DNA from 4 places in the Streptomyces sp. NPDC044106 genome. Region 3 is predicted to be linked to each of the others. Evidence: riboswitches for the same ligand, from Rfam matches in the RefSeq annotation. Region 3 holds a riboswitch; each other region holds the start of a gene.
The links. A riboswitch is a leader RNA that binds a small molecule or an ion and turns the genes downstream of it on or off. The one in region 3 is predicted to bind cyclic di-AMP.

Region 1 (5,214 bases), on a different contig from region 3:
CTGGTCCGCGTCGCCCACCACGCACAGCTCGGCGGGGTCGTCGCCCTCGCCTCCGGAGGGGCCGACCAGCTCGCGCACGAGTGCGTACTGCGCGTGGTTGGTGTCCTGGTACTCGTCGACCATGACGTGCCGGAAGCGGCGCCTGTAGTGCTCGGCGACGTCCGGGAAGGCGCGCAGCAGGTGGACCGTCGTCATGATCAGGTCGTCGAAGTCCAGCGCGTTCGCCTCGCGGAGGCGTGACTGGTACATCGCGTAGGCCTGGGCGAGGGTCTTCTCGAAGCCGTCGGCCGCCCGGCCCGCGAAGTCCTCCTCGTCGATCAACTCGTTCTTGAGGTTCGAGATCTTGGCGCTGAAGGACTTCGGCGGGAACTTCTTCGGGTCGAGGTCGAGGTCGCGGCAGACCAGGGCCATCAGCCGCTTGGAGTCCGCGGCGTCATAGATCGAGAAGGAGGACGTGAAGCCCAGCTTCTTGTACTCGCGGCGCAGGATGCGGACGCAGGCGCTGTGGAAGGTCGACACCCACATCGCGTTCGCCCGCGGGCCCACGAGCTGCTCGACGCGTTCCTTCATCTCGCCCGCGGCCTTGTTCGTGAAGGTGATCGCGAGGATCTGGCCGGGGTGCACACCGCGCTCGGCGAGCAGGTACGCGATGCGGTGGGTCAGTACGCGGGTCTTGCCGGAACCGGCACCGGCGACGATGAGCAGCGGGGATCCTGCGTGCACGACGGCCGCGCGCTGGTTCTCGTTCAGCCCGTCGAGGAGCGTCGCCGGGTCGATGACCGGGCGCGGGGCGCCGTCGCGGTAGTGCGCGTCCCGGGTCATGGGCGCGTCGAACTTCCCGTCGAACAGATCGTCCGGAATGGGCTCCGGGGCGCTGTCCTCGGGGGGCGGCGGGGGCGCTTCGTCCGCGGCCCGGGAAGGCTGCAGGTCCGCCAGGAAGCTGTCGTCAAAGAGGCTGCTCATCGCCTACCGAGTCTAGGCGGCCCCACTGACAACCCGCTGCGGGTTCCGGTCACCTCACACCTCGCCTACCCCCCGCCTCCGGACGGTCACGCTCCGCATGCGCTTCGCATCTGTGCAGCATGACCGCGTCAAGGCCGTGAAAAGTCACGAAAATGTATCGGGCATATCGAACATCAACCTTCACAGCGGCCACACGAGTTGGCTAGCGTGCTGCCCGGGCCGCTCGTCCCCCACCGGCGAACCCGCCGGGAACGGGTGGCCTCCGCCGAGTCCGACCCGTTCGGAGCCGGGGACCCACCGAAAACTTGGGGTGAATCGGTCCCGTACGCAGTACGGGACCGTAGGGCAACCTTCCGTACCATCCGCCCGAACCCGACAGCTAACCCGGTAGGCGGTCTACGGAAGGAGTCGCCTCCCTTGGCGTCGCACCGCAAGCCGCGGACCCGCTCGACCGGCCTACGCACGGCCCCCGCCCTCGGCATCACGACGGCGGCCCTCACCTCCGTCGCCCTCCTGTCGCAGAGCGCTCAGGCAGCGCCCTCCCCGCCGGCGAAGCCCACCCTCGAAGAGGTCCAGAAGAAGGTCGACGAGCTCTACCAGCAGGCCGGTGTGGCCACCCAGAAGTACAACTCGGCCAAGGAACACACCGACAAGCAGCGCAAGCGGGTCGACCGGCTGCTCGACGACGTGGCCAGGCGCACCGACAGGCTGAACGACGCCCGCAAGGAGCTCGGCTCGTTCGCCGCCGCGCAGTACCGCACCGGCGCCGTCTCCGGGACGGCCACGATGATGCTCGCCGACGACCCGCAGGGCTACTTCGACCAGAACCACCTGGCGGACCGGCTGACCACACGCCAGAAGAAGGCGGTCGACGACTACCAGACGCAGCAGGCGTCGGCGACCAGGCAGCGCGCGAAGGCCGCGAAGAGCCTCGAGACCCTGAGCGATGCGCGGGACGACCTGAAGACGAGCAAGCAGACCGTCCAGAAGAAGCTGGGCGACGCGCGCGAACTCCTGTCGAAGCTGACGGCGGAGGAGAAGGCGCGGCTCGCGGAGATCGAGCGGAAGAAGAAGCAGGAGGCCAAGCGCAAGGCCGAGAAGCTGGCGCGCCAGCAGGCGGCCGAGGCGGAGCGCAAGCGCAAGGCGGAGGCCGCCCAGGGGGAGAAGGAACGCGAGGAGGGCCAGGGCTCCGGTTCCGGTTCGGACGCGGGCAGCGGCTCCGGCTCGGGTTCCGGTGCGGGCTCAGGCAGTACCGACGGCGGCTACGCCACCAAGGCCGCCAAAGTGATCGCCTTCGCGCAGGCCCAGATCGGCAAGCCGTACGTCTGGGGCGCCACCGGCCCGGACTCCTACGACTGCTCCGGACTCACCCAGGACGCGTGGAAGGCCGCCGGAATCTCCCTGCCGCGCACCACCTGGGACCAGGTGAAGGTCGGCACGACTGTGAAGACCGCCGACGCCAAACCCGGTGACCTGGTCTTCTTCTACGACGACATCAGCCACGTGGGGATCTACATCGGCAACGGCAAGATGATCCACGCCCCCAAGCCGGGCGCGAACGTCCGCGTCGAGTCGATCTACTACATGCCGATCCACAGCGTGGTGCGCCCCGCGTAACGGCGCCGGGCCGCCCCACGGCATCCCGCCCGACGGCACCCCTCGCAACGGAAAGCACCCGCTACGCGCGCGTGGCCCGCATCCCCGGAGGGTGCGGGCCACGCGCGCGTAGCGGCGGAAACGCGTAAACGCATAGAGGCGGAAACCCTACGTCCACAGCACCGCGATGAAGATGTTCGCGATGGTCAGCAGGCCGACCGCGCCGAACACGCTCTTGTCGACCTTCTCCTCGTCCCGCTTCACATAGACCAGCGCGAGGATCACGATCAGCAGGCCCAGCTTGATGCCGATCTTGACGTTGTTGACCGGGTTGTCGTCCGCCTGGTTGAGGCCCACCAGGACCACACCGGTCAGGAGCATGACGAGCGCACCGTGCAGCATCGCGAAGTTGAAACGGGCGACACCCTGGCCCATCTGCTTCATCTGGGTCAGGAAACCACCCAGGAGCGAGGCGATGCCGATGATGTGCAGGCCGACGAAGAGATGGATGAGTAGGTCCATGAGGCCGGAGCCTAGCCGGGGCGTCCGGCGCTCCCGATAACCGCCCCTGTACCACTACTCCGCGACAGGCACACCGCAATCGAGCCATCGGTCACAGCCACACCCGAAGCGACAACTACCCCGCGAGCGACCCGGTCACGGGCGGTCACTGGGCCGCCCGCTTCCGCCACTTGCGCGCAATCCGTCACCAACCCGTGACGGTCAGGTTTAGCGTCCTTCCTCAGGTGACCGGCTCCCCAACGCCGTCCGGTCCGGGACGGCCGTCGGTCACCACCGCCGAGAAACCCGGCGGCGGCCTGCTCCCCCTGTGCGGGTCGCCGCCGGACACGTAAGGAGCCCCTCTTCGTGGCAGCGCACCGCAAGCCCAGACAGCGCTCGCTCAGCGGCAGCACAGTCCGTACCGCCGCCACCCTCGCCCTCGCGGGAGCCGCCTCGGCCACCGCCTTCGACGGCACGGGGCACGCGGACCCGCAGCTCAGCCCCACCGAGGTGAAGTCCAAGGTCGACGCGCTCTACCGCGAGGCGGAGACGGCGACCGAGAAGTACAACGGCGCGAAGGAGAAGGCCGAAAAGGCCGAAAAATCGCTCGGCGAGCTGCGCGACGAGGCGGCCCGCACGACAGAGAAGCTCAACACCGCCCGCAACAGCCTCGGTTCGTACGCCGCCGCGCAGTACCGCGCAGGTGGCATCGACCCCTCCGTCCAACTCGTGCTCTCCTCCGACCCGGCCCAGTTCCTGGACCGCGCGTCACTCGCCGACCGGGCCGGCAGTCGGCAGGCCGTGGCCCTTCGCGACGTACGCGAACAGCTCCAGGAGCTGCGCCAGCTGCGCGGCGAGGCCGACGACCGCCTGGCCGGCCTCCGCGCCCGCCAGGCGGAGCTGAGGAAGCACAAGAAGACGATCACCGGCAGGCTCGGCGAGGCCAAGCGGCTGCTTTCCCGGCTCACCGCCGACCAGCGCGCCGAACTCACGGACCCCGAGAACGACCCCGCAACCGCCCCCGCCACCGGCCGCGCCACCCGCTCGAGCACCCGCCACGCCCTTCTGGGCGCCTCTCCGGGCCCCTCCAAGGCACCCAACGCCCGTGCCGCCTCCGCGGTCTCCTACGCGTACAAGGCGATCGGCAGCCCGTACGTCTGGGGCGCCACGGGCCCGAACGCCTTCGACTGCTCCGGCCTCACCCAGGCCGCGTACCGCTCCGCGGGCGTCGCACTCCCGCGCACCACCTACGCCCAGATCGCCTCGGGCAAGCGCGTCTCCCGCTCCGAACTGCGCCCCGGCGACCTGGTGTTCTTCTACTCCGGCATCAGCCACGTCGGCCTCTACGTCGGCAACGGCCAGATGATCCACGCCCCCAACCCGAGCGCTCCGGTACGACTCGCGCCGATCGACCAGATGCCGTTCGCGGGAGCCACGCGCGTGGCATGAGCCTCCCACCGCCACCGCCACCGCCACCGCCGCCACCGCCACCGCCACCGCCACCGGCGACGGGTCCACGCAACCGGCCCCCGGCGATCAGGAAACACCGCCGCCAGTAATGTCACGCACATGCCTAGCCGTACGCTGCCTCCGCCCCCGCCACCCGTGTACCTACGCACCTGGCCGGACCGGCAGACGCTGCTCACCGACCGCGGCATGGCCCTCATGGAACTGCGGAGGCGGCACCTCGGGGTGGGACGTCTGCTGCTGTGGTGGCTGTGCGGTCTCGGCTGCGCCATCGGCTGGGCGCTGCTGATCCTGCCGTTCCGGATGCTCGCGGGCGACGACACCTCGGGCTTCCTCCTGGGCCCGGTACTCTCGGTCCTCGGCCTGGCGGTGCTGGCCCCCGCGGTGACCGGCGCCGTCCTCTCCATCCGCCACGACCGGCGCATCCGCCACCTCACCGACGCCTGGTTCACCCTGGACAGCCACCCGCTGTCCGACGCCCGGCTGCGCTCCCCCGGCCTCAGCCTCCTCTGGCTCCTGTCCTCCCTCGCGGTGTGCACGCTCGGCCTCTGGTCGTCCTTCACGGCCGCCGCGTACGCCGAACCGGGCCGCGACACCTACGCCGACGTCGTCCTCGGCATGGGCGCCGGCCTCGTCCTGTGGCTGACGGGCCTGCTCGGCGCAGCGAAGGCCGTCGGCCACTACCGG
Region 2 (5,214 bases), on a different contig from region 3:
CGCTGGTGGCAGCGGCGCGCGATACGCGTGGCCGCGCTCGTCACGCTGCTCGCCCTCTCGGGCCTGGTGATCCTCGCCCTGGTCAGGGAGCAGACCGGCACCGAAGGCTTCCTGGTCGGGCTCGGTCTCGCGACCGTGCCCGTGCCGCTGCTCGTCGCCGCCTTCCGCTGGCTGGACCGGGTGCAGCCGGGGCCCTGGCGGAACCTCCTCTTCTCCTTCTCCTGGGGAGCCTGCGCCGCCGCCCTCATAGCGATCGTCGCGAACAGCTTCGCGATCCGCTGGATAGCCACCGCCACCGCCGACCCCACCAGCGCCGACACCCTCGGCGCGACCGTCATCGCCCCGATCGTCGAGGAGAGCGCGAAGGCGGCGGCCGTCCTGCTCGTCTTCCTCTTCCGCAGACGCGACTTCACGGGGATCGTCGACGGCGTCGTCATAGCCGGGGTGACCGCGACCGGCTTCGCGTTCACCGAGAACATCCTCTATCTGGGCAACGCCTTCGTCACCGACCAGCTCAGCCGCGAAAGCGGCCTCGCCTCGGTGACGGCCGCGACCTTCTTCGTACGCGTCGTCATGTCGCCGTTCGCGCATCCGCTGTTCACGGTCCTGACCGGCATCGGCTTCGGCCTCGCCGCGTTCGCCGCCGAGCACCGGCGCCTGCGCCGCGCGCTGCTCCCGCTCGCCGGGCTGCTGCTCGCGATGGGCATGCACGCGCTGTGGAACGGCTCGGCGGTCTTCGGGCAGTACGGCTTCTTCACCGTGTACGCGGCCTTCATGCTCCCGGCGTTCGGGCTGCTGACCTGGCTGGCGATCTGGACCCGGCAGCGCGAACTGCGCACGATCCGGGCGGAGCTGCCCGGGTACGCCGCGGCCGGCTGGCTGACCCCGCCCGAGCCGTACGCGCTCGGCTCGATGCGCGCCCGCTCGCTGGCCCGCGACTACGCCTCGTACACCTGGGGCAAGGCCGCGGCCCGCACGGTCGCCGAGTACGAGACGTATGCGACGTCGCTCGCGCTCCTGCGCCACCGGGGCCGGCGCGGCCGGGCCGGGGCCGACTTCGTCGTACGCGAGCGTGAGCTGCTCGACAAGCTCTGGGAGCGCCGCGAGCCGGCCCGCCCCGCCCTCGCGTACGCAGCCCGCGCGACACTGCCGGTGCCGGTGATGCTCCCCGTGCCGTACGCGGCGTACGGGCACCTTCCGCCCGGCCTGCCCCCGTACCAGCCGCAGCCGCAGCCCTACCCGGCCTACGGCTACGGCTACGGCTACCCGACGGCGTACGACAATCCGTACCGCCGCCCCTGAGGGCTACGCGGAAGCCGCCGTGAGGCGCGCGGCCTCCGCCTCCGTGAGCTGGAGGTCCGCCACCGCGAGCAGCGCGGGCAGCTGCTCGACCGTGCGGGCGGAGGCGATCGGCGCCGCGACGGTGGGCTGGGCCGCGAGCCAGGCGAGCGCCACGGTCGCGACCTCGGCGCCGCGCTCCGCGGCGATCTCGTCGAGCGCGGTCAGGACGCGGTCGCCGCGCTCGGTGCCCGCGTACTCCTGGACGCGCCCGCTGCGCGCGCTCTCCACCCGCGCACCCGGGCGGTACTTGCCGGTGAGGAAGCCGGACGCGAGTGCGTAGTAGGGCACGGCCGCGAGGCCGGAGCGGGATGCGACCTCCTGGAGCGGGCCCTCGTAGGTGTCGCGGGAGACGAGGTTGTAGTGCGGCTGGAGCGCGACGTAGCGCGCGAGGCCCTCGCGGTCGGAGAAGTCGAGGGACTCCTGAAGCCGTTCCGGGGTGATGTTGGAGGCCGCGATCGCCCGCACCTTGCCGTCCCGCACCAGCTCGTCGAGGGTGCCGATGATCTCCTCGACGGGGACCGACGGGTCGTCGTAGTGCGTGTAGTAGAGGTCGATGTAGTCGGTGCCGAGACGGCGCAGGGACGCGTCGATGCCGCCCTTGACCGTGGCCGGGGAGAGGCCCTTGAAGTCGGGGTGGGCGCCGACCTTCGTGGCGAGGACGACGTCGGAACGGTTGCCGCGCTCGGCCAGCCACTCGCCGATGAGGGTCTCGGACTCGCCGCCCTTGTTGCCGTCGACCCAGGCGGAGTAGACGTCGGCGGTGTCGATGAAGTTGCCGCCTGCCGCGGTGTAGGCGTCGAGGACGGCGAAGGACGCCGCCCGGTCGGCGGTCCAGCCGAAGACGTTGCCGCCCAGGGCGAGCGGGGAGACCTCGAGTTCGGAAGCGCCGAGTGTACGGAGAGAAGTCATATGTCGCTCAACGTCCCCGACGGTATGCGAATTCCGTCAGGGACGAGGGTCGATCAGGGGTTCAGGCCCTTGCCCTGCAGCCAGGTCAGCGGGTCGATGCCCGTGCCGTCCGGGGTGTGGACCTCCATGTGCAGGTGGGGCCCGGTGACGTTGCCGGTCGCGCCGACGCGGCCGATGACCTCGCCCGTGGTGACCTTCTGGCCCGCGCTGACATTGAGCGAGGACTGGTGGCAGTACCAGACCTCCGTGCCGTCCTCGAGTTCGAGCACGGTGCGGTAGCCGTACGCGCCCGCCCAGCCGGCCTCCTTGACGGTGCCGGTGTGCACGGCCTTGAGCGGGGTACCCGTGGGAGCGGCGAAGTCCAGTCCGGTGTGGTGGCCCGAGGACCACATGGCACCGGCGTCACCGAAGTGTGAGGTGAGGGTGTACGACGAGGTGGGGATGGCGTAGCTCTTGGCGAGCTTGGCCAGGCGTTCGGCCTCGGCCTTCGCCTTGCGGGCCTCCTCCGCCTTCTTCTTCTTGGCGGCGGCCTCGGCGTCGGCCTTCTTCTCGGCGGCCCGCTGCTGGCCGGCGGCCTGCCGGGCGGCCTGCCGGGCGGTCGCGTCCTCGGCCGCGGTCCGTACGGCGGTGTCGGCCTGGTGCTGCTGGTTCTCGGCCTGCCGCATGATGCGGGCGCGCAGTGCCTCGCCCGCGTCGGTGGTGCCCTGCTCGGCGTCGGCGGTGCTGACACCGGCCGCGGTGAGCGGAGCCGCCGCGGCGGCGTTCGCCGTGGTGTCCGGGGAGCCGTCGGCCAGCAACGAGCCGACGCCGGGCAGCGACTCGGCGTCCGGCAGCGAGTCGGCGACGGTGTCCATGCCCGGCAAGTCGGGCATGGATATGGAGACCGGCGGCCTGCCGTCCTGCGCGGTGGCGATGCCGCCCGCGCCGACGGCGGCGATGACGCCCACGCCGAGGACGGTGGAGCTCCGGGCGAGCCCGCCACCGCTCTTCTTGTGCACACGGTGCCTGCCGCGGACGGGACGGACGGACTCCTCGGTGGGGTTCCACTCTTCGAAAGAGCCCTCGTCGTACGAGCCGAAGTCGTCGTCATTCGGTACGTACACGGCTTGGGGGGCAGGCCGGTTGGACGCCACTGGGGCGCGCTCCTTTCCTTCCTTCTCGCCTACCGGGTTAGCTGACGGGTTCGGAGCAGGAAGGTCTCCTACGAGCGTCTGGCGCGGGTGCACGGATGCACGAGGCGCAGAGGCCCGATTCACCCCAAGTTAGTGGTTCCCCGGCTCCCTTGCGGGATTAGGCGCGTGCGCGCGGAGCCGCCTCTAGTGACGGCTGGGACGACCGCGCTGCGTTATCGAACGTTAATAGACAGCGGGTCACTATTCCAAGCTGTTCCGATTGATCGTTAACGCTGTTCACCTGTACGTATGGGGACAGGAGTGGTCAGAACAGGGCGAGTTGACGACACTTCCTCACACCGGGCCGTGCACCGGAACTTCACACTCCCTTGACAACACGTCAGTTGTGATGCGGAGTGGCTCACTTCAATCACCGGCGGTGACGCCCGGATCTGTGACGTCCGGATCCCCCGCGACGGGCCGGCGCACCGCGAGCAGCGCCATGTCGTCGGTCATCCGGCCCCCGGTGTGCCGCCGCACCTCCTCCGCGAGCGCGGCGAGCAGGGCCCGCGGTCCCCCACGTCCGGGGAAGATCCGCCCGCCGAGCCGGGCCGCCGGATCGTAGAACTCCCCCGTCACGTCGCGCGCCTCCGACAGGCCGTCCGTGTAGAAGAGCAGCATCGCGCCGGGCGGGAACTCCGATTCGTCCGCCCGGTCCGGCCAGACCCCCAGATCGCCCATGCCGAGCGGCAGCGCGGGCTCGCTCGCCGACATGACGCACAGCCGGCCGTCCCCGCGCAGCAGCAGCGGCGCCGGGTGCCCCCGGTTGATCAGCCGTACGCGGCCGTCGGCGTGCCGGATCTCGGCGAGGACGGCGGTGGTGAACCCCTCGAACGCGTCGAGCCCGTCGCGCCGGGTGCCCTCGCGCGCGAGCGCCCGCTCCAGGCGCTGGGCCACCGCCTCCAGGGTGGTCTCCTGCTCGGCGGCCTCCCGGAAGGCGCCGATGACGACGGCGACCGCCGCGACCGCGCCCATGCCCTTGCCCCGTACGTCACCGACGATGAGCCGCACGCCATGCGGGGTGTCCTGCACCGCGTACAGATCGCCCCCGATGAACGCGTCGGCCTGCGCGGCCTCGTACCGCGCCGCGATGTCGAGCCCGCCGATGCGCGGGTCGGGCTCCGGCAGCACGGCGCGCTGGGTGGTCTCGGCGATGGAGCGGGCGTTGGCGAGCCGGTCGTTGCCGCGGCGGACGACGCGGTTGATGACGATGGCGAGGATTGCGACGGTCACCACGGTGATCACTTCGGTGACGGCCTCGACGCGGCTGTCGGCCCGGGCCCCGAAGTGCAGGAAGAGGACGGCGACGGTGGACGCGGCGCCGGTCAGGACGGTGCTGAGCAGCGAGTAGAAGGGGGCGGCGATCAGCGGGGCGGCCGTGTAGAGAGGGGCCGCGGTGAAGTCCGGCGGGGTCGCCGCGTCGTAGACGACGCCGACCAGCAGGAGCAGGAGCGGCAGGGCGCGGACGAACGCCCATTCGTGCGCGGAGGCACCCCTGTCGCCGGTTCCCGCTCGCTGCCCCACCGCTTGTCTCCCGCCGACTCCGCGCCCATCAACGCGCTCCACTCAGGGTTCCCCCGTCGGGGAGCGGGTGCGAGCCGGTGCGGTCCGACCGGGTTACGGAGGAGGGTCCCCAAGGCGCGCCCGGGGGAAGGGCCGGGAAAACACCTAGGACCCGGGAAAACACCTAGGGCCCGGAACCATTGCTGGTTCCGGGCCCTAGGTCTTGAGTAGCGGGGACAGGATTTGAACCTGCGACCTCTGGGTTATGAGCCCAGCGAGCTACCGAGCT
Region 3 (5,214 bases):
CTGCGGGGAGGTGTTGATCACGCCGAAGGCGTTCGGGCCGATGATCCGCATGCCGTACGACCGGGCCTGGCGGACCAGCTCGCGCTGGCGCTCGCGCCCCTCGGGGCCGCTCTCCCCGTACCCCGCCGAGAGCACCACGAGGCCCTGCACCCCGCGCTCACCGCACTCGGCGACGACCTGGGGGACCCGGTCGGCGGGCACGGCGATCACCGCCAGGTCCACCTGCTCCCCGATGTCGGCGACGGAGCGGTGCGCGGGCACTGCGTCGATAGCGGCGCCGGAGGTGCCATCAGCACCGGTCCCCTCCCCGACAGCACCGGTCCCCTCTCCGAACGCGCTGTTCACCGCGTACAGGCGGCCGGTGAAGCCGGATTCCTTGAGGTTGTGCAGGACGCTGCGGCCCACGCCGCCGGGGGCCCGGCCCACGCCGATCACCGCGACCGAGCCAGGCGTCAGGAGGCGCTGCACGGAGCGTCCCTCGGCGCGCTGTTCGCGGGCGCGCTGCACGGCGAGCGAGCGGTCCGTCGGCTCCAGGCCGAATTCCAGGCGGACGACGCCGTCCTCGAAGCTGCGCTTCTGCTGGTAGCCCGCGTCCGTGAACACCTTGATCATCTTGGTGTTGGCGGGCAGCACCTCGGCCGCGAACCGGCGGATGCCGCGCTCCCTGGCGACAGCCGCGATGTGTTCGAGGAGCGTGGAGGCGACGCCCCGGCCCTGGTGGGCGTCCTGTACGAGGAAGGCGACCTCGGCCTCGTCGGCGGGCGCGCTGGCGGCCATGCCGCGCTCGTCGATGCGGTCGTAGCGCACGGTGGCGATGAACTCGCCGCCCACCGTGGCCGCGAGCCCGACCCGGTCCACCTGGTCGTGGTGGGTGAAGCGGTGCACGTCCTTGGCGGAGAGGCGGGGGTAGGGCGCGAAGAAGCGGTAGTACTTCGACTCGTCGGACACCTGCTCGTAGAAGCTGATCAGACGGTCCGCGTCCTCGGCCGTGATGGGCCTGATCCGGGCGGTCCCCCCGTCGCGCAGCACCACATCGGCTTCCCAGTGGGAGGGGTAGTCGTGCCGATCCTGCTGATCCGACGCGGTCTGCATGGGGCCCAGGGTACGGGTCGCGCCGCCGTCGGGGCCGGGGCAGGCTAGGACGGGTCAAAGGCGGCCGGGAGCAGGACTTACGTCCGACAGAGCACCCGCGACGGCATGAGACACTGGTCTAGACAAGTGTGAGACACCTGGAAGGGCAGCAACACATGGCTGAGCGCCGCGTCAACGTCGGCTGGGCCGAGGGCCTTCACGCCCGACCCGCCTCCATCTTCGTCCGTGCGGCCACGGCCTCCGGCGTCCCCGTGACGATCGCCAAGGCCGACGGCAACCCGGTCAACGCCGCCTCGATGCTCGCGGTGCTCGGCCTGGGTGCCCAGGGTGGCGAGGAGATCGTGCTCGCCTCCGACGCCGAAGGCGCGGACGCCGCCCTCGACCGGCTGGCGAAGCTGGTCTCGGAGGGGCTCGAGGAGCTTCCGGAGACGGTCTAGGACACATTCCTGGAAAATGCGCCGATGGGGTCGCCCGGAATTCCGGGCGACCCCGTCGGCGTTTACGCGTGATGGATTGGCTCGCTCTTTGTATACGGCGTCTCCGTTAATTCCGGAGGCTCACCGTATTTACGGCATGTTGCGAATTCCTCACGCGCTCGGGTCCTGGCCGTCCCCCGTGACGCAGGCGGTGGGTGGCCGCCACCCGCGCGGCGTGCGCGGCGGTGAGCGCCCTGGCGCGCTCGGCGTCCCCGCGGGCGACCGCGTCCAGGACCTCGGCATGCTCGGACCAGGACTCGGCCGGCGCCGCCGGACGGTCGACGACGTACATCCAGGCGGTCTTCTGCCGGAGCTGGGTCAGCAGCGCGCTGAGGCCGGGGCTGCCGGACGCCTGGGCGAGCGTCTCGTGGAACCAGCCGCCCAGGGACCGCAGATCCTCCCCCTGGCCACTCCCGGCGCGCTCGCGGCCCATCCTGACGAGACCGCGCAGGACCTTGAGGTGGGCGTCCGTGCGGCGCTGCGCGGCGCGTGCCGCGGCGAGCGGTTCGAGCAGCGTCCGGACCTCGAGGAGGTCCGCCGCCTCCTGCTCCGTGGGCTCCGCGACACAGGCACCCGCATGTCTGCGGGTGACGACGAACCCCTCGGCCTCCAGGGTGCGCAGGGCCTCGCGGACCGGGACGCGCGAGACGCCGTAGCGGCGCGCGAGGAGGTCCTCGGTGAGCCGGCCGCCTCTTTCGTGGACACCGGCGACAATGTCGTTCCGAATGGCCGTGCATACCGAATGCGCGGGAACACGCATGACCGGACCTCCGCCTTCATCCCCGCGAAACGCGGTCGACCGACGCTCGTTCAGTGACTCTATTGCAGAGCGTCGGAATTTCCGACGGCGGTCCGGAATTCGTGGATATCTTTTGGCCAAGGGCCCTGCGAGGAGAGTTCCGGGGGTCCGGGGATGCGGAGGGGCGCAAGGACGAAAGCCCCGGCTCGGGAGGAGCCGGGGCTTTCGTGGAGTGCTGCGGGAGCCGTGCAGTCCGTCGCTCAGACGTTGACGCCGTGCGAGCGGAGGTAGGCGATCGGGTCGATGTCCGAGCCGTACTCCGGGCCGGTGCGGGCCTCGAAGTGGAGGTGCGGGCCGCTGGAGTTGCCGGTGGAGCCGGAGAGGCCGATCTGCTGGCCCGGGGTGACCGTCTGGCCGACGGTGACACCGAGGGACGACATGTGGCCGTACTGGGTGTACGTACCGTCGTTCATCTTGATGACCACGTTGTTGCCGTAGGCGCCGCCCCAGCCCGCCTCGACCACGGTGCCGGAGCCGACCGCGTGGACGGCGGTGCCGGACGCGGCATGGAAGTCGATGCCGGTGTGGCTGCCGGAGGACCACATGGCGCCGCCGGTCTGGTAACCCGTGGAGACGTACGAGCCCGCGACCGGGGCGACGTAGGTGTTCAGGCGCTTGCGCTCGGCCTCGCGGGCGGCGCGCTCCTTGGCCTTGCGCTCCTTCTCGGCCTTCGCCTTCGCCTCGGCCTCGGCCTTGCGCTTCTCCTCCGCGGCCTTCTTCTTGGCGGCCTCTTCGGCCTTCTGGGCGGCAGCGGCGTCGTCGGCGGCCTGGCGCTGCGCGGCGGCCTGCGCGTCGATGCTCTCGGCGAGCGAGTCGCCGACGGATATCGCCTGGGTGAGGCCGGTGTGCTCGACGGCCGCTTCGTCGGCGGCGGCCAGCGCGGGGGCGGCGAGGCCTCCGATGACACCGGTGGTGGTGAGCGCCGCGACACCGGCGACGTTCGCGGTGGTCCGCGTGAGGCGGCTCGGACGACGGTGCTTCCCGGTGGCACGGGTGAACGCCATGTGGCGGGTGATCCTTTCCTTCCCTCTCGCCTACCGGGTTAGCTGACGGGTTCGGAGCAGGAAGGTCTCCTACGGGTCCCTCACCTCGCGGCAAGGTGCCCGATTCACCCCAGGGGACATGTGGGTCCCCGGCTCCCCTGGCTCGCGCCGTACGGGGACTCGGCGATGACTGTCCGGTGCCGCGGATGCGGCGTGGTGCGCGACGAACAGCCGGACCGACGCTAAACGGGGCCTCTTTCAATCCACAAACAGAACGCGACTTTTGTAGCGCACGCCACACGGCAGACAGGCAACCACCATATGAATCCGGACATATGAGGACCCCGGCGGCCGAAGCGGTCGCCGGGGTCCCGAAATGTCCTGACTGTCACTCAGTCCACGCGGGCCTCACTCGGCCCGGGACCTCGCTCGGCCCGGAACCACACTCAGCCCGTGACCACGCTCACGTCGCCGATCCCGAGGGCCCTGACGGGCTCCTCGATCGTCGCGGCGTCCCCGACGAGGATCGTCACCAGGCGGTCCTCGGGGAAGGCGTTCACGACGGCCGCGGTGGCCTCCACGGTGCCGGTGTCGGCCAGCCGCCGGTACAGCTGCGCCTGGAAGTCGTCCGGCAGGTTCTGCTCGACCTGGTCGGCGAGCGTGGCCGCGACCGAGGCGGCCATCTCGTACTTGAGCGGGGCGACGCCCACCAGATTCTGCACGGCCACGTCGCGCTCGGCGTCGGTAAGGCCCTCGGCGGCGAGGGTGCGCAGCACCTTCCAGAGGTCCCCGAGCGCCGGCCCGGTGTTCGGGGTGTCCACGGAGCCGCTGATGGCGAGCATCGCGGCGCCCGTCCCGTCCGGCGCCGAACGCAGCACCTGGCTGAACGCCCGCACCCCGTAGGTGTATCCCTTCTCCTCGCGCAGCACCCGGTCGAGGCGGGAGGTGAGGGTGCCGCCGAGGCAGTACGTGCCGAGGACCTGGGCCGGCCAGACGCGGTCGTGCCGGTCGGCGCCGACGCGGCCGATCAGCAGCTGCGTCTGGACCGCTCCGGGGCGGTCCACGATGACGACGCGGCCGTGGTCGTCGGCGGTCACCTGCGGTACAGGGCGCGGCTCGCCCGCGGAGCCGGTCCAGGCGCCGACGGTGTCCTTGAGGACGGCGTCCAGGTCGATTCCGGTCAGGTCGCCGACCACGACGAGGGTGGCCGTGGCGGGCCTGACGTGCTTCTCGTAGAAGGCGCGCACCGCCGCCGAGTCGATGGCCGCGACCGTCTCCTCGCTGCCCTGGCGCGGACGGGACATGCGCGAGGTCGGCGGGAACAGCTGCTTGGAGAGCTCCTTGGCGGCGCGGCGCGCCGGATTGGCGGCCTCGTGCGGGATCTCGTCCAGGCGGTTGCGTACGAGCCGTTCGATCTCGCCGTCCGCGAAGGCGGGGGCCCGCAGGGCGTCGGCGAGCAGGCCGAGCGCCTTGGGGAGCCTGGAGACCGGGACCTCGAGGGAGACCCGCACGCCCGGGTGGTCGGCGTGCGCGTCGAGCGTGGCGCCGCAGCGGTCGAGCTCGGCGGCGAACTCCTCGGCGGAGTGCTTGTCAGTGCCCTCGTTGAAGGCCCTCGCCATGATCGTGGCGACGCCGTCGAGGCCTTCGGGCTCGGCGTCGAGCGGCGCTTCGAGGTGGATCTCGACGGCGACGACCTGCTGGCCGGGGCGGTGGCACCGCAGCACGGTGAGGCCGTTGGGCAGCGTGCCGCGCCGGGGTGCCGGGAAGGCCCAGGGCTTGGCCGCGCCCGCCTGGGGCTGTGGGTGGAACTGCATCGTCGTCGCGGCCTCGGTCACTTCGCCGCCTCCTCTTCCTCGGCGTACTC
Region 4 (5,214 bases), on a different contig from region 3:
GAGGCCCTTCTCCTTCAGCACCTTCTTGAGGGTGTGGTAGACCTCGGTGCCCCAGCGCAGGGCCTCGGAGAACGACTCGGCGCCGATCGGCGCGATCATGAACTCCTGGATGTCGACGTTCGAGTCGGCGTGCGACCCGCCGTTCAGGATGTTCATCATCGGGACGGGCAGCAGGTGCGCGTTCGGGCCGCCGAGGTAGCGGAACAGCGGCAGGTCGCTGGCCTCGGAGGCGGCGTGCGCGACGGCGAGCGAGACGCCGAGGATGGCGTTGGCGCCGAGCGAGCCCTTGTTGTCGGTGGCGTCCAGGTCGAACATGGCCTGGTCGATCAGGCGCTGCTCGGTGGCGTCGTAGCCGACCAGCTCCGGGCCGATCTGCTCGATGACGGCGAGGACGGCCTTCTCGACGCCCTTGCCCTGGTAACGGTTGGGGTCACCGTCACGGAGTTCGATGGCCTCGAAGGCACCGGTGGAGGCACCGGACGGGACGGCGGCACGACCGGTGCTGCCGTCGTCGAGGCCGACCTCGACCTCGACCGTGGGGTTGCCTCGGGAGTCCAGGATTTCCCGGGCTACGACGACGTCGATGGACGGCACGAGCATCTCCTTCTGGGATGTGACGCGTTTACGCGAGCCGCTTCGGCCCTGCGTCTCCTGAGCCTAACCGGCTCCGGGCCTTCAGCCAGCCGACCGCCCGTCCCGTGGGACGGACAAGAGGCCAAATCCCCGGGAATCAGGACGGAGGACCACGTTTCTACTCGCTAGTAGCGAACACGCGGCGAACACGGAGTCGTCGGTCGCGACGCGTCCGGGGACGTTTCCGGCGGCGGACATGGCCCCGCCCCGGTGCGTACGGGGGATACGCGCACCGGGGCGGGGAGCCCGTGGGGACGGGGGCGGCCGTGCGTCCGCCGAAGCACGGCCGGGTGGGGCCGCAGCGACTAGCTGAGGTGCAGCTGCTGGCCCGGGTAGATGAAGTCGGCGTCGCTGATGATGTCGCCGTTCAGCTTGTAGACCTTCTGCCAGCCGCCCTTGACGTGGTGCGACTCGGCGATCTTGGACAGGGTGTCGCCCGTCTTGACCTTGTACTCGCCGTCACCCTTCTTGACCGTCTTGCCGGTCGGGGTCTCGACGGTCTTCTTGGACTCGGTCTGCGGCGCGGGCTGCGGCTTCGGAGCGGCCTGCTGCTGCGGAGCCGCCTGCTGCTTGGGCGCAGCCTGCTGCTGCGTCTGCGGCTGCGGCTTCTGCTGGCGCTGCTGCTGCGGGGCCTGCGTCTGCGAGCCGCCGCCGCTGCTGGGCGAGGCGCCCGAGAGGCCGACGCCGCAGGACGGCCAGGCGCCCTTGCCCTGGCTCGCGAGGACCTTCTCGGCGATTTCGATCTGCTGGGCCTTGGAGGCCTTGTCGGCGGTCGGCGCGTACTTCGTACCGCCGTACGCGGCCCAGGTGGAGGGCGAGAACTGCAGACCACCCTGGTAACCGTTGCCGGTGTTGATGGACCAGTTACCGCCGGACTCGCACTGGGCGACGGCGTCCCACTCCTGGCCGGTGGCGGCGTTGGCCGAACCGGCCGCCATCAGCGGGGCGGCGACAGCGGCGCCGGTCACGCCGACGAGCGTGGCGACACGGGTGGCCTTGGACGGGCGACGGTGCTTGCCCTTGCCGGAAAGCAGCATGAGTTGATCCCCTACACCGACGCCTGCGAGGTGAGCTGTCGGGTTCGGGCCGATGTGGTTGCCCGGTCGCCCTCCTTGAGCGCGACTTCACCCCTAGCCGTTCCCGTCCGTCCCGCGGCGCAGCCTGATGGCTGCTCAGCCGCTCGACGGACGGAACCGGCGCAAACCTTGGTTCCCCCGCTCCTGCCCACGGCGCTCGAAGCGACGACTGTTCCCGTCCGGCCGTTGGCAGGATTCGGCGTACCGACCGGCGGGGCTCACCAGTGGCGAGCGGTGACGACGGTAATCACGTCTTCCACACAATTTCAAAGACGATCACGGCTTCTGAGACCCATGTCTCACTTACGCCAAACCGGGCATATGACGCGAAGGCCCCGGCCGACTCTTCGTCAACTACCGTTACTTTTCGCCCAGATCGAGGCTCTGACCGGGAAGAATGAGGTCCGGGTCGGTGCCGACGGTCTTCTTGTTCTCGGTGTAGAGCTCGTGCCAGCCGCCCTTCACGTCGAGGTCGTCCGCGATGCGCGAGAGGTTGTCCCCCGAACGCACCGTGTACGTCCCGTCGGCGACCGCGCCGGTGCGCTCCTCGCCGCGCGAGGCGTGCCGTCCGGGACGGCCGCCGGCGCTCTCGCTCTCGTCCGCGCGGTCGCCGCGGTGGCGACCGGAGGAGCCGTCGGAGCCCTCCGAGGGGGCCGTCGCGCCCTCGGAGCCGGGCGAAGTGCCGCCCTCGCCGCCGGACTTGCCCGAGCCGTCCGGGCCGCCCTCGCCGTCCTCCTCGTCCGCCCCGCCCTTGCCGGGATCGGCGTCCGTACCGGACTTACCGCCCTTGCCATCCTTTTCGCCGGACTCGTCGTGATTCTTCTCTCGCGCGTCGGCGTCGGTCCCGGGCGTGTCGCTCGCGTCGTCGGAGGGGTCGTCCGAATCCGCCGCGTCCGCCGAACCCGCCGGGTCCGAGGGCTCGTCGGACCGTTCGTCCTTCTTCTCGGAGTCCTTGGACCCCTTGGCGTCCGCCGAATCCTTGGGAGCCTTGGAGTCCGAGGAGTCCGACGAGCCGGACGGCTCCTGCTCGATGGGGGCGCCCGGGTCGACGTCGGCCGCGGCGCCGCCGTCGGTGAGTCCGGCGATCGGGGCACAGCTCGGCCAGGCGGCGGTGCCCTTCGCGTCGAGGACGTTCTCGGCGACGGCTATCTGCTGGGACTTGGAGGCCTGGTCGGCGCTGGGCGCGTAGGCGAGGCCGCCGTGGCTCTCCCAGGTCTCCTGGGAGAGCTGGAGTCCTCCGTAATAGCCGTTGCCGGGGTTCGCGCTCCACGCGCCGCCGCTCTCGCACTGGGCGAGCTTGTCCCACGTGTCGGTGGAGGCGGCGCTCGCGCTGGTGGCGGCGAGCAGCGGGATGGCGATGGCTGATCCGGTGACGCCTGCCGCGACGATGAGAGCCGGGGCCTGGCGGGGGCGTCGGTGACGACCTTGACCGGAGAGCATGCGGTTGCCTTTCAGGAGACTGCAGCGAACGGCTGGGGCGCCCGGGGGCGCCCAAGTCGTCGTGAACGTAGCCGCAGTCGAACGCTTGTCACAAGTCGATGCAGCGGAGATCACGTGAACATCACAGTCGTGACGGCCCGTCAGCCGGGCCGTCACCGCTGTGCGTCTGTGAACTCCACCGGCAGCGTGCGCAGTCCCCGCATGATGAGCCCGCCACGCCACCGCAAATCGGCGGGTTCCACCGCGAGTTGCAGGTCGGGAAGGCGTCTGAGCAGCGTCGCGAGGGCGGTCCTGCCCTCCAGGCGGGCCAGCGGGGCGCCGAGGCAGTAGTGGATTCCGTGCCCGTATCCGAGGTGTTGGTTATCACTGCGCGAAAGGTCGAGGGTGTCGGGCCGGTCGAAGCGGGCCGGGTCGCGGTCCGCGGCGGCGAGCACCACGAGGACGGGGTCGCCCGCGGCGATGTCCTCGCCGCCGATGGTGAGCGCCTCGGTCGCGAACCGCCAGGTGGCGAGCTCCACGGGCCCGTCGAAGCGGAGCAGTTCCTCGACACCGGTCTCTAGGAGCCCGGTGTCGCCATCCGCCAGCGCCCGCTGCAGCCGCTCGCGCTGTTCGGGGTGGGTGAGGAGCGCGTACAGGCCGTTGCCGATGAGGTTGACGGTGGTCTCGAAGCCGGCGAAGAGAAGGATGAAGGCCATGGCGGCGGCCTCGTTCTCGGTGAGGTGCTCGCCGTGGTCGGAGGCCTTGATGAGGCCGGAGATGAGGTCGTCGCCCGGGTCGAGGCGCTTCCTGTGGATGAGCTCGGCGAGGTAGCCGCGCATCTTCTTCACCGAGCGGGCCACGCCGCCCCGGGGCCCGCCGCCGTGGCGGATCATCATGCCCGCCCAGTCGCGGAAGTCGTCCTGGTCCTCGCGGGGGACGCCGAGCAGGTCGCAGATGGCGTAGATGGGGAGGGGGAAGGCGAACTCGTGGATGAGGTCGGTGCCGCCCCGCCCCGCACCGTGCTCGGCGACGATCGAGTCGATGAGCCGGTCCGTCAGCTCCTGCACGCGGGGCGCGAACTCGGCCACGCGGCGCGGCGTGAACGCCTTCGCGACGAGCCGGCGCAGCCGGGTGTGGTCCGGCGGGTCGATGTTGAGCAGATGCGTCATCAGCTCGGCCTTGCGCTCACCGGGGATGCCGGTCTTGCCCTTGGCGTGCGCGGGCTCGTCGTGATGCGCCGGATTCTTGCTGAGCCGCTGGTCGGCGAGGGCGTCGCGCGCGTCCGCGTACCGGGTGACGAGCCACGCCTCGACCCCGCTGGGGAGCGTGGTGCGGTGCACGGGAGAGTTCTCGCGCAGCCAGGCGTACGCCGGGTAGGGGTCGGTGGCGAACTCCCAGGTGAAGAGTTCGGGCTGCGGGGGCGGCTGGTCGTGCATGCGGTCGACGGTATCCCTAGGGCGGATCCGGTTCCCGTCCGGTCGGGCGCAGCAGGCCCTTGAGGCGGTGGGCCGCCGCCTCGTCGCCGTCGGCCGCGGCGATGCGGAAGTAGTGGACGGCCAGGTGCTGGTGGACCTGGCCGAGGAGCGCCGCCGCCCCCGGCTCACCCGCGTCGGCGGCGGCCGTGAGGTAGGGGACGGCCTCGGGGTAGGCCACGCGGGTGGCGAGGAGGTGGCCCAGCGCGGCGGCGGCGCGGGGGTTCCCGCGGTCCGCGGCCTCCCGGAACCAGTGCTCGGCGCTCTCCGTCTCCCCCTCGTCCTGGGCCAGCTGGCCGAGCCACGTCATGACGTGGGCGTCCCCGCCCTCGGCGCGGGGCGTCAGGGCCGCGCGGAAGGCGGCCACCAGGCCCTCCAGCTCGGCCGGGTCGTGCGGCTCCAGCTCCTCGTACGCGCGGGTCCACACGCGGTCCGGCACCGCCGGGTCCGAGCGGGCCGCGTCCGCGACCAGCGAGCCGTACGCCCGCCAGGTGCCGGGCCACTCCCCCGGTACGAGCAGGCCGGTCACGCCGTGCCGGGGCGCGGTGGCCCAGGCGAGCGCTTCCTCGAAGGGTTCCCCGGCCGTGTCGGCCGCCACCGGCTCGTACTCCTGC

Region 1: it holds a riboswitch for cyclic di-AMP, as region 3 does, so the genes downstream of both, AC07DI_RS17565 (C40 family peptidase) here and AC07DI_RS10335 (M23 family metallopeptidase) in region 3, are expected to answer to the same signal.
Region 2: it holds a riboswitch for cyclic di-AMP, as region 3 does, so the genes downstream of both, AC07DI_RS26545 (M23 family metallopeptidase) here and AC07DI_RS10335 (M23 family metallopeptidase) in region 3, are expected to answer to the same signal.
Region 4: it holds a riboswitch for cyclic di-AMP, as region 3 does, so the genes downstream of both, AC07DI_RS05805 (transglycosylase family protein) here and AC07DI_RS10335 (M23 family metallopeptidase) in region 3, are expected to answer to the same signal.

The regions. Positions count from the first base shown of each region.
Region 1 is NZ_JBWKFZ010000009.1:70,352-75,565, forward strand. Features, by position in the region: gene pcrA (DNA helicase PcrA) at 1-963, opposite strand, end outside; cyclic di-AMP (ydaO/yuaA leader) riboswitch at 1,217-1,372, shown strand; gene AC07DI_RS17565 (C40 family peptidase) at 1,381-2,580, shown strand; gene AC07DI_RS17570 (hypothetical protein) at 2,728-3,081, opposite strand; gene AC07DI_RS17575 (C40 family peptidase) at 3,427-4,509, shown strand; gene AC07DI_RS17580 (hypothetical protein) at 4,630-5,214, shown strand, end outside.
Region 2 is NZ_JBWKFZ010000014.1:265,500-270,713, reverse strand. Features, by position in the region: gene AC07DI_RS26555 (PrsW family intramembrane metalloprotease) at 1-1,302, shown strand, start outside; gene AC07DI_RS26550 (aldo/keto reductase) at 1,306-2,250, opposite strand; gene AC07DI_RS26545 (M23 family metallopeptidase) at 2,304-3,383, opposite strand; cyclic di-AMP (ydaO/yuaA leader) riboswitch at 3,395-3,557, opposite strand; gene AC07DI_RS26540 (PP2C family protein-serine/threonine phosphatase) at 3,789-4,946, opposite strand; tRNA gene AC07DI_RS26535 (tRNA-Met) at 5,154-5,214, opposite strand, start outside.
Region 3 is NZ_JBWKFZ010000005.1:152,166-157,379, reverse strand. Features, by position in the region: gene AC07DI_RS10350 (bifunctional acetate--CoA ligase family protein/GNAT family N-acetyltransferase) at 1-1,092, opposite strand, end outside; gene AC07DI_RS10345 (HPr family phosphocarrier protein) at 1,248-1,529, shown strand; gene AC07DI_RS10340 (GntR family transcriptional regulator) at 1,636-2,328, opposite strand; gene AC07DI_RS10335 (M23 family metallopeptidase) at 2,568-3,371, opposite strand; cyclic di-AMP (ydaO/yuaA leader) riboswitch at 3,384-3,546, opposite strand; gene AC07DI_RS10330 (M16 family metallopeptidase) at 3,797-5,185, opposite strand; gene AC07DI_RS10325 (M16 family metallopeptidase) at 5,182-5,214, opposite strand, start outside.
Region 4 is NZ_JBWKFZ010000003.1:136,295-141,508, forward strand. Features, by position in the region: gene eno (phosphopyruvate hydratase) at 1-594, opposite strand, end outside; gene AC07DI_RS05805 (transglycosylase family protein) at 939-1,670, opposite strand; cyclic di-AMP (ydaO/yuaA leader) riboswitch at 1,675-1,875, opposite strand; gene AC07DI_RS05810 (transglycosylase family protein) at 2,070-3,149, opposite strand; gene AC07DI_RS05815 (cytochrome P450 family protein) at 3,302-4,564, opposite strand; gene AC07DI_RS05820 (sel1 repeat family protein) at 4,581-5,214, opposite strand, start outside.